Regions from separate parts of the Rhizobium gallicum bv. gallicum R602sp genome, predicted to be linked through region 1. Evidence: predicted binding sites of a transcription regulator. Region 1 holds the regulator's gene; the other holds the start of a gene.
What was found. Region 1 encodes LexA, which represses DNA repair genes until DNA is damaged. Its sites were predicted from a motif close to TGTTCNNNNTGTGTTCNG; they were not measured.
Positions count from the first base shown of each region.

Region 1 (5,884 bases):
GAGCAGCTCGGCGGACCGCAGACGACCTATGTCGGCCACAGGTTGACGGCGGATGCGGACCTGATTGCCGCCAGGCGCGGCCGGGCAGAAAAGCTCAGGACCGTCGGCGAGGGCCGGAAAACGATCATGCTGCTCCCGGGCTCGCGCTCGTCGGAGATCACAAAGCTGCTTCCCTATTTTCGCGATGCCGTCAATGAGCTCGTCGCCCGCGGTGGCACAATGCGGTTTCTCATGCCGACCGTCAGCCGCAGGGAATCGATGGTTCGCAACCTCGTGGAGGACTGGGAAACGAAACCGGAGATCCTGATTGGCAATGAACAGAAATGGCGAGCTTTCGCGGAGGCCGATGCGGCAATGGCTGCCTCGGGGACTGTCATCCTCGAGCTTGCACTTACAGGCGTGCCGACAGTCTCAGTCTATAAGACAGACTGGATCATCACGATGATGACGCGGCGCATCAAGACGTGGACAGGAGCAATCCCGAATCTGATCGCCGACTATGCCGTCGTCCCCGAATATATCAACGAGGTCGTTCGTGGCGCGAGTTTGGCGCGCTGGATGGAACGCCTTTCCAGCGACACGCTCCAGCGGCGCGCAATGCTCGAAGGTTTCGACCTTGTCTGGCAGCGCATGCAGACGGAAAAGCCGCCGGGCGAGAAAGCGGCGGATATCGTTCTCGACATTCTGGACAGGAAAAAACCCGGCCGTCTCTGACCGGGTTTTTTCGGGCGGAAGCGGCTTAGCGCTTCGAAACCGGAACGTAGTCGCGCAGCGGTTCGCCGATATAGAGCTGGCGCGGGCGGCCGATGCGCTGCTGTGGATCCTCGATCATCTCGTTCCACTGGGCGATCCAGCCAACCGTACGGGCCAACGCAAAGAGCACCGTAAACATCGTCGTGGGGAAGCCCAGCGCCTTCAGCGTGATGCCGGAATAGAAGTCGATGTTCGGGTAGAGCTTCTTTTCGATGAAGTATTCGTCGGTCAGCGCGATGCGTTCCAGCTCCATCGCGACTTCGAGAAGCGGATCGTCCTTGTGACCGAGTTCGGCGAGGACCTCATGCGTCGTCTTCTGCATGATCTTGGCGCGCGGATCGTAGTTCTTGTAGACACGGTGACCGAAGCCCATCAGGCGGAACGGGTCATTCTTGTCCTTGGCGCGGGCAATATATTCCGGAATGCGCTCGACCGAGCCGATTTCCGAAAGCATGTTGAGCGCCGCCTCGTTGGCACCGCCATGAGCCGGGCCCCAAAGGCAGGCAATGCCGGCCGCGATGCATGCGAACGGGTTGGCGCCCGAAGAGCCGGCGAGACGAACTGTCGAGGTCGAGGCGTTCTGCTCGTGATCGGCGTGCAGGATGAAGATACGGTCCATGGCGCGCGAGAGGACCGGGTTCACGACATATTCTTCGCACGGGACCGCGAAGCACATGCGCAGGAAGTTCGAGGCGTAGTCGAGATCGTTCTTCGGATAAACGAAGGGCTGGCCGATATAGTACTTGTAGGCCATGGCCGCGATAGTCGGCATCTTGGCGATCATGCGTAGGCTTGCGACCATGCGCTGATGCGGATCGGTGATGTCTGTCGAGTCGTGGTAGAAGGCAGACAGAGCGCCGACACAGCCGCACATGACGGCCATCGGATGGGCGTCGCGGCGGAAGCCGGTGAAGAAGCGAGACATCTGCTCGTGCACCATGGTGTGATGCGTGACGCGGTAGTCGAAGTCCTTCTTCTGGGCAGCCGTCGGCAATTCGCCGTAAAGCAGTAGATAGCAGACTTCCAGGAAGTCGCCATGTTCAGCAAGCTGTTCGATCGGGTAGCCGCGATGCAGCAGAATGCCTTCATCGCCGTCGATATAGGTGATCTTCGATTCACAGGAAGCGGTCGAGGTGAAACCAGGATCGTACGTGAAGGAACCGGTGTTTTTATAGAGTGCACCAATATCGATGACGTCCGGACCGATCGTTCCGCTTTTCACGGAAAGATTGGCGGTTTTGTCGCCGATTTTGATTGTTGCGCTTTGATCCGTCATGCTGATCCTCCAAACTGGCGGCGGCGCCATAAAAGCGCCATAGGGTTAAGCGTCCTCTCCGATAGCTATATGATCAGAGCGCCAATGCCAAGTTACCGTGGCGCCATTTTGTGCATCGCAGTATCAACTTTTGGACACTCCTGCGATGCCGGAGGCGCATAGCGGAAGCCAATGATTTAATTCGGCTTTTTGCAATCCAATTTTTTGGTCTTTTTTCAATCGATTATTGTTGCTGAAACGCCCTCAGGGCTGCATTCTGGTTGTATTCATAGGCTGTCGGCATGCTGGGTGCATGCCGGAGTTGAAAACGGCTGAGCTGCGCATTTCCGCTTCTGTAGATGTCGCGGACAAGCAGTTTGCGAGCTTCCCGGCTTGCGCTTTTGGAATGCGGGAAGGAGCCTTCGGCAACAGGACAGCGCTCGCCCGTCAATAGCCACCGTTCACCCCAATAGCCACAGATCAGTCATTGTGGATGCATACCGGCTTTCGGCCTGCAAATGGCGAGCGAAGGAGCCGCTCAGGGCACGCGCCTGCGCATTGCGACGGTTTTTTCGAGCTTGGGCGGCGATCTGGTTTGCGTCCGGCACGAATCTTTCGCCGCCTTCTTCGATCATATGGCCATGCTCAGCGCTTTGGCTTTGACCGATCGCAGCCGTGAGGCGCGCTGCGACCCGCGAAAAGACGGGGGATGCAAACTTTTCATCGCGGCAGCAGGAAGAGGTAAGCAATGCGATGCGAAACGGTGCCACGCCCGGCTTGCGATGCCGCGGACATCGTCCGTCACGCGGGCAAGGTTGCGGTTCGGCGCCTGCCAATGGCGCAGTGCATTTCGCGGATGAAACCTCGCGGAAAACCGGCGCCGTCGAACCGTGCTTTGAACAACTGCCTTCGAGAAACTCGATTGCCCGTAGAGCTTGGCGCGCCGGCGCCTTTGCCGGCGACGCGCTGCCAGTCAATGGTAGCGGCGGATAAGGCCGACGAGCTTACCCTGAACCTTCACGCGATCCGGTCCAAAGATGCGCGTTTCGTAGGCCGGGTTCGCCGCTTCAAGCGCGATGGACGCACCCTTGCGGCGGAACCGCTTCAGCGTCGCTTCCTCGTCATCGACCAGTGCCACGACAATGTCGCCGGGATTGGCGGTGCTGGTGTTGCGGATGATGACCGTGTCGCCATCGAAGATGCCAGCATCGATCATCGAATCGCCCTTGACCTCAAGCGCATAGTGTTCGCCGGAGCCGAGCATATCGGCCGGAACGTTGATGTCGTGCGTGTTGTTCTGGATCGCCGAGATCGGCACGCCTGCCGCAATGCGGCCCATGACGGGAACCGAAATAGAGCTGTTATTGTCTTCGTTCGCCGGCTTCGGCGCGGCGGCAGCAGGCTGCGGCTTGCCGAGGCTGCCCTCGATGACGCTCGGCGAAAAGCCGCGGCGGGGCTGCATGCTCGGGCTGTAGGCTTCCGGCAGCTTGATCACTTCAAGCGCGCGGGCGCGGTTCGGTAGGCGACGAATGAAACCGCGCTCTTCCAGAGCGGTAATCAGCCGGTGGATGCCGGATTTGGACGCGAGATCCAGTGCATCCTTCATTTCGTCGAAGGATGGCGGAACGCCGGATTCCTTCATACGCTCATGAATGAAGAGGAGAAGCTCCTGTTGTTTGCGTGTCAGCATCGAAGTTTAACCCCAAATTCGTGAAACAAAGCCAGAACAGACACTATATGTTCCATATGTGTTCCGCAAGTACCTAAATTTTCGTAAAACTTCGTCCCAATACCGGTCATTTTCGGAAACTTTGTTTGCCGGATCATCGCTTTCAGCTTGCATTGACCACGTAGCGGCACACATCTTCAGCACAGGAAATGGAGACCTGGCGCCATGCAGCATCCGTTGGATCATCTTGTTCTACCGGTCACCAACATCGATCTCGCGCGGGAGCGGCTGGGACGACTGGGGTTCACGGTTGCCGCCGAGGGCCGTCATCCTTTCGGCACAGTGAATGCTTGCGTTTTTTTCGCCGACAAGACCTACCTCGAGCCGCTTGGCGTCGCGAGTGCGAAAGAATGTGAAGAATCAGTGCGGCACGGAAACGTGTTTGTGGCGCGCGACCAGGCCTTTCGTTTCCGGTGCGGCAATGACGGATTCTCTGCGGCAGCATTCAGCACGGACGACGCGGACGCCGATCATGCTCATTTCGTGCGTGCGAGAAAGAGCGGCGGCGCCATGCTGGAGTTTTCGCGCCTGATCAAGATGCCGGACGGGTCGCAATCGACAGGCACTTTCAAGCTTGCGTTTGCCGCCGATCTTCGGGCGCCGGATTTCTTCCTGTTTGACTGCCAGCGCATCAACGCCTCTCCGGCCGATCGGAGCGCGTTAGAAAAGCACGCGAACGGTGCAACCGGTATCTCGGAGATGGTGCTAAGCGCGCCCGAGCCTGAAGCCTTCGGCTCGTTCCTTCAGTTGGCCGTGTCTACGACAGAAATTGAGCGGACACCGTTTGGCGTGGCGATCGCGGCAGCGAATGTCAGGATCAGTCTGCTGTCGCCGGAAGGGGTGGAGGCTTATTTCGATTCGGTGCCGTTAACCGTGGATAAGGGTCTGAGAGGCAGCGCTATCGTTTTCCGCACCACCGATCTTGCCGTGACAGAAGCGCTTTTGGCTGATAACGGGATGCCCTATACACGCAAGAACAACAGAGTCCTGGTGAAGCCTGCGCCCGGCCAAGGCGCGATCTTCGCCTTCGAGGAGACCCGATGAGCAATACGAATTCCGAAGTCGCAGTCGGCGAAGGTGCCGGCCGCGTCGTATTTTCCAACAGTGGCAGGCTGTCGCTGATCGCCGGCGCATGCGAAATGGAGAGCCGCGACCATGCCTTCATGGTTGCTGGCACGCTCAAGGAGCTTTGCGGCAAGCTTGGCATCGGGCTCGTCTACAAGACCTCCTTCGACAAGGCGAACCGCTCTTCGCTGTCGAGCAAACGCGGTATCGGTCTAGAGAAGGGCTTGAAAGTCTTCGCCGACCTCAAGAAGGAACTCGGCATTCCGGTTCTGACAGATATCCATTCGGAAGAGCAATGCGCGCTGGTCGCCGAGGTCGTGGACGTTCTGCAGATCCCGGCCTTCCTCTCCCGTCAGACGGACCTGCTTGTGGCAGCCGCGAAGACCGGCCGTGTCATCAATGTCAAGAAGGGCCAGTTTCTCGCTCCCTGGGACATGAAGAATGTTCTCGCCAAGCTAAATCAGAGCGGCAACCCGAACGTTCTGCTTTGTGAGCGTGGCGCGTCCTTCGGTTACAATACGCTGGTCTCGGACATGCGCTCGCTGCCGATCATGGCGGCCATGGGGGCTCCGGTCATTTTCGATGCGACCCATTCCGTACAACAGCCAGGTGGCCAGGGCACGACGTCGGGCGGGGAGCGCCAGTTCGTCGAGACGCTGGCGCGGGCGGCGGTTGCGGTCGGAGTTGCAGGTGTCTTCATCGAGACCCACCAGGATCCGGACAATGCCCCCTGCGACGGCCCCAATATGGTGTACTTGAACGACATGCCGCGGCTTCTGGAAAAGCTGTTGGCCCTCGACGCCGTCGCCAAGGCGGAGTGATCCTGGCCGAAGGTGCCCGCCGTCAACCGGCGAGCGCCATCCTTTGGCTTGAGTACGACCGCGTTGCGGCGGACGTCGTTACGTCATCGAGAAGGAAGCGGGCCAGCAGGTGATTGAGGTGTATCGCCTCGTCACCGAGTTCGCGGCAGGCGGCATTTGTCTGTTCAACCATCGCCGCGTTCTGCTGCGTGACGCTGTCCATAGTGTTGACGGCGGCGTTGACTTCCAGGAGAGCGGTCGTTTGTTCGGCAGAGGAACGCA
Region 1 is NZ_CP006877.1:1,799,325-1,805,208, forward strand. Features, by position in the region: gene lpxB (lipid-A-disaccharide synthase) at 1-714, shown strand, start outside; gene gltA (citrate synthase) at 740-2,029, opposite strand; gene RGR602_RS37020 (hypothetical protein) at 2,470-2,643, opposite strand; gene lexA (transcriptional repressor LexA) at 2,982-3,698, opposite strand; gene RGR602_RS08995 (VOC family protein) at 3,903-4,781, shown strand; gene kdsA (3-deoxy-8-phosphooctulonate synthase) at 4,778-5,623, shown strand; gene RGR602_RS09005 (methyl-accepting chemotaxis protein) at 5,646-5,884, opposite strand, start outside.

Region 2 (5,884 bases), 280 kb from region 1:
CGGCAACCTCACGCGCCGCGTCCGTCGAGCCGCCCTGCCCGCCGCCCATGGCAAGCTTGCGCTTGGCATCGGCAAGTTCCCGCTCGAGCTTGCGGCGCTCGTCCATCAACGCTTCGACGCGCGAAAGCACGTCGGCAGGCTGAACCTTCAGCGACGAAGCAAGCGTTTTCAAACGCTCGTCCTGTTCGGCCAGATATTCGCGGGCATTCTCACCGGTAACCGCCTCGATGCGGCGGACACCCGCGCCGACGGCACTTTCGCTAAGGATGCGCACAATCCCGATCTGACCAGTCGCGGCGACATGCGTGCCGCCGCAGAGTTCGATCGAATAAGGCTTGCCGGCCTTCGTGCCGCGAACGCCCTGCCCCATAGCGACGACTCGCACTTCATCGCCGTATTTCTCGCCGAACAGCGCCATCGCACCTTCGGCAATCGCGTCGTCCACGCTCATCAGCCGCGTCGTTACCGGCGCGTTCTGCAGCACGATCTCGTTTGCCATATCCTCAACGACCTTGAGTTCTTCGGCGGTGATCGGCTTCGGATGCGAAACATCGAAACGCAGGCGTTCGGGCGCAACCAGCGAACCCTTCTGCGCCACATGCGTACCCAGCACTTCGCGCAGCGCCTCATGTAGCAAGTGCGTTGCCGAGTGATTGGCGCGCAGGCGCGACCGGCGTGCATGATCGACGGTCAGCGCGATGGCCTCGTCGGCCTTCAGCGAACCTTCGACGACAGTCCCTGAATGCACGAACAGACCTTCGCCCTTCTTCTGCGTATCGGTAATCTCCACTTTCGCATGATCCGAGCTGATGATGCCGGTGTCGCCCATCTGGCCGCCGGATTCGCCGTAGAACGGCGTCTGGTTGACGACGATCTGCACCTTGTCGCCGGCCGAGGCGGACGCCACGGCGGCACCGTCCCTGACGATCGCCTGGATGACGCCTTCGGCGGTCTCCGTGTCGTAGCCCAGGAATTCGGTCGCGCCATGCTTCTCCTTGAGTTCGAACCAGATGGTCTCGGTCGCCTTGTCGCCCGAGCCTGCCCAATGCGAGCGGGCTTCGGCCTTCTGACGCTCCATCGCATCGGTAAAGCCGGCGAGATCGACGCCGATTTCGCGGGCCCGCAGCGCATCCTGCGTCAGGTCGAGCGGGAAGCCGTAGGTGTCATAGAGCTTGAATGCCGTCTCGCCGTCGAGCATATCGCCCTTGCCGAGCGTCGTCGTCGCGTCGGAAAGCAGCGAAAGGCCTCGCTCCAGCGTCTTGCGGAAACGGGTTTCCTCGAGTTTCAGCGTCTCGGAGATCAGTGCTTCGGCGCGTGCGAGTTCCGGATAGGCGCGACCCATCTGCTGGACGAGTGCCGGCAGCAGCTTCCAGATCAGCGGTTCCTTGGCCCCCAGCAGTTGCGCATGGCGCATGGCCCGGCGCATGATGCGGCGCAGCACGTAGCCGCGGCCTTCGTTCGACGGCAGCACGCCATCGGCAATGAGGAATGCGGAGGAGCGCAGATGGTCGGCGATGACGCGGTGGCTCGCCCGGCGCTCACCCTCGGCCCTGACGCCTGTTGCCTCCTCCGAAGCTTCGATCAGCGCGCGAAAGAGATCGATATCGTAATTGTCGTGCTTGCCCTGCAGCACGGCCGCCACGCGCTCAAGTCCCATGCCGGTATCGATCGAGGGGCGCGGAAGGTCGACGCGCTCTTCCTTCGTCAACTGCTCATATTGCATGAAAACGAGGTTCCAGATCTCGATGAAGCGGTCGCCGTCTTCCTCCGGAGATCCGGGCGGGCCGCCCCAGATGTGATCGCCGTGATCGTAGAAGATCTCCGAGCAGGGGCCGCAAGGGCCGGTATCGCCCATCGCCCAGAAATTATCGCTGGTCGGAATGCGGATGATCTTTTCGTCCGAAAGCCCGGCGATTTTCTTCCAGAGGTTAAAGGCTTCGTCGTCCGTGTGATAGACGGTCACCAGCAGGCGCTTGGCGTCGAGACCGAATTCCTTGGTGATCAGGTTCCAGGCAAGCTCGATCGCCCGTTCCTTGAAATAATCGCCGAAGGAGAAATTGCCGAGCATCTCAAAAAAGGTATGGTGGCGCGCGGTATAGCCGACATTGTCGAGGTCATTGTGCTTGCCGCCGGCGCGGACGCATTTCTGCGCCGTCGATGCCGTCCGGTAGGGGCGCTGTTCCAGGCCCGTGAAGACGTTCTTGAACTGTACCATGCCGGCATTGGTGAACATCAGCGTCGGGTCGTTGCGCGGCACGAGCGGGCTCGACGGCACGATCTCGTGGCCGTTCGTCTTGAAATAGTCGAGGAAGGTCGACCGGATATCGTTCACGCCGCTCATGCTATGCCCTTCAATGCTGCCCAAGGGCAGGTCAAACTCAAATCCAGTGGCTTTTATCGTCCGCATTAACCACTGTCCAGCAGACAAAGAGAACCGGCCGCATTCTGATCAAGGAATGCGGCCGGTTTCGATACATCAAAACTGAAGCTGCAAATTACATATCCGTGTCTGTATCGCCATCGTTGGCGTCCGGCCCGCCATTCTGCAGGAATCGGTCAGCAATCAGCCCCGCATTCTGCCGAAGCGCCATCTCGATCTCGCGGCCGAGATCCGGGTTGTCGCGGATGAAGAGCTTGGCATTCTCGCGGCCCTGGCCGAGGCGCTGGCTGTTATAAGAGAACCAGGCACCGGACTTCTCAACGATGCCCGCCTTGACGCCGAGATCAATCAATTCGCCAGTCTTCGAGACACCCTCGCCATACATGATGTCGAATTCCACCTGCTTGAAGGGAGGCGCCATCTTGTTCTTGACGACCTTGACGCGGGTCTGGTTGCCGACAACCTCTTCGCGCTCCTTGACCGCGCCGATACGGCGGATGTCGAGCCGGACGGAGGCGTAGAACTTCAGCGCGTTGCCGCCTGTCGTCGTTTCGGGCGAGCCGAACATGACGCCGATCTTCATGCGGATCTGGTTGATGAAGATGACCATGGTGTTCGACTTGGAGATCGACGCCGTGAGCTTGCGCAGCGCCTGGCTCATCAGGCGCGCCTGCAGGCCCGGAAGGCTGTCGCCCATCTCGCCCTCGATTTCGGCGCGCGGTGTCAGCGCTGCAACGGAGTCGACGACGAGAACGTCGACGGCGCCGGAGCGCACCAGCGTATCGGTGATTTCGAGCGCCTGCTCACCGGTATCCGGCTGCGAGATCAGGAGGTTCTGGAGATCGACGCCGAGTTTGCGGGCATAGACCGGATCGAGCGCATGTTCTGCATCGACGAATGCGCAGATGCCGCCCTTTTTCTGCGCTTCGGCGATCGTCTGCAACGCAAGCGTCGTCTTGCCGGAACTTTCGGGTCCGTAGATCTCGATGATGCGGCCCTTGGGCAAACCGCCGATGCCGAGCGCGATATCGAGGCTGAGGGAACCGGTCGAAATAGTTTCGATCTCGACAACATTCTCGTTGGAGCCGAGTTTCATGATCGAGCCCTTGCCGAACGACCGCTCAATCTGTGAGAGTGCCGCTTCAAGCGCCTTGCTTTTGTCCACCGATTTGTCCTCTACGAGCCGCAATGAATTTTGAGACATCCGATCCACCTTTAGGTTATTGAAGCCGCTTGAGCAATGTCTGGTTTGTACCCTATATGTTCCAAGCGCACAATAGGTGCCCAAACAATTGAAAGAAAAAGGTAAAACAGCCCGTGTTCTATATATGTTTTATCAATGTAAAGCAACGCCTTAGGAGGCGTCACGCCAAGGCTGCCGCATCCGGCGCCCTGCTACGATTCGTTTCCTCCATCGGCTGGGAGCATTCAGGGCGATGAAAAGAATCCTCGTTCTGGGCGGCGCACATATCGATCGGCGCGGGCGCATTTCCGGCGAGACGGCGCCAGGCGCCAGCAACCCGGGCGCTTGGTTCGAGGAGCCGGGCGGCGGCGGCTTCAATGCTGCGAGAAACCTTGCACGGCTCGGCGCTCACGTCACCATGATCTCGCCGCGCGGAGGCGATCCGGCAGGCGAGATGGTGACGGAGGCGGCTTATGCAGCCGGCGTCAACGACCGGCCGTTCGTCTTTCTCGATCGCAAGACCCCGAGCTACACGGCCATTCTGGAGCGGGACGGCAACCTGGTGATCGCGCTCGCGGACATGGAGCTTTACCGCTATTTCGTCCCGCGCCGGCTGGCGATCCGCTGGGTGCGCGAAGCCTTTGCCGCAAACGACCTCATCCTTTTCGACGCGAACCTGCCGGAAGAGACGATCGTGGCGATCGTCAGCCGCGCCAATTCGCTCGGCGTAGCCGTGGCCGCGATTGCCATCTCGCCGGCAAAGGTGGTCAAGCTCAAGCCCTGCATATGCGGTATCGACCATCTCTTCCTCAACGAGGCGGAGGCCGCAGCCCTGACCGGCCAATGCCCGGACAAGCCGCAGGATTGGGTGTCACTGCTCGGTGATATAGGCCTGAAGAGCGGTGTCGTTACGCGCGGGCAGCGCGAACTGATCGCCTTCGGCAAGGGGGGCACCTTCTGCCTGCAGCCGCCGTCGGTCGAGACCATTGCCGACGTAACTGGCGCCGGAGATTCGCTTGCAGCCGGCGTCCTGTTTGCCTTGATGCAGGATCTGCCGCTCGAGGAAGCCCTGCGGCACGGCGTGGCCGCTGCTGCACTCACGGTCCAGTCGCCTTATGCCGTTAACGAAAAACTCTCCGCGGAACTGCTTGCCGAAACCCTTGCCCTTGTTCAGCGTGCCAAAATTCTGCATTGAAGCGGCAACATCGATGAAACGGAAGAGACAATGACGAAACCGATCTCCCCCCTCCTGCCGGTCTCCTATTCCAAGGAGGTTGCAGCTGCAAAGCAGCGCGGCGCGCCGCTGGTGGCGCTTGAATCGACGATCATCAGTCATGGCATGCCCTACCCCGGCAATATCGAAATGGCTCGCAGTGTCGAGGCGATTATCCGCGAGCAGGGTGCCGTTCCGGCAACGATTGCCGTCATTCACGGCGTCCTGCACATCGGCTTGGAGCCGGACGAGCTTGAGAAGCTCGCGAAGGAAAAGGACGTGATGAAAGTCTCGCGCGCCGATCTCGCCTTCGCGATCGCCGAGCGCCGCACCGGTGCCACGACGGTAGCTGCCACGATGATCGCCGCTGCCCGCGCCGGCATCAAGGTCTTTGCGACCGGCGGCATCGGCGGCGTGCATCGCGGTGCCGAAGAGAGCTTCGATATCTCGGCCGACCTTCAGGAGCTTGCCCGCACCGGCGTCATCGTCGTCTGCGCCGGCGCAAAGGCGATCCTCGATATCCCCAAGACGCTGGAAGTGCTGGAGACCAGCGGCGTTCCTGTCGTCACCTACGAGAGTGCCGAGTTCCCGGCCTTCTGGTCCCGTTCCTCGGGCCTGCGCAGCCCGTTGACGTTGAACAGCCCGGCCGCCATCGCCAATTTCCAGATCACCCGCGAACAGCTTGGCATCGAGGGCGGCATGCTGATCGCCAATCCGGTTCCGGAAGGAGATGAAATTCCGCGCGAGGAGATGGAGATCTATATCGAGCGCGCACTCGACAGCGCCGAGCGCGACGAAATCAGCGGCAAGACCGTGACACCTTATCTTCTCAGCACGATATTCGATCTGACCGACGGACGGAGCCTGCAGACAAATATCGCGCTCGTCGAGAACAATGCCCGCCTGGCGGCAGAAATTGCCGTGGCGCTCGACGATTGAGATTTTGACGGGAAGGCTTGCCGCCTCCCCTACTCGCCTTCCAGGGTTTCCTTGACGACGACGGCGAGCTGCTTCAGCGAGAAGGGCTTCGGCAGGAACCCAAACTTGGCGTCCGGAGGCAGGTTGCGGGCGAAAGCGTCTTCCGCATAGCCGGAAACGAAGATGAATT
Region 2 is NZ_CP006877.1:2,077,948-2,083,831, forward strand. Features, by position in the region: gene alaS (alanine--tRNA ligase) at 1-2,341, opposite strand, end outside; gene recA (recombinase RecA) at 2,496-3,584, opposite strand; gene RGR602_RS10430 (carbohydrate kinase family protein) at 3,817-4,758, shown strand; gene RGR602_RS10435 (pseudouridine-5'-phosphate glycosidase) at 4,789-5,715, shown strand; gene cckA (cell cycle histidine kinase CckA) at 5,745-5,884, opposite strand, start outside.
Region 2: a site for LexA is predicted at 3,699-3,716, ahead of recA (recombinase RecA). Genes of this name have one in related genera too.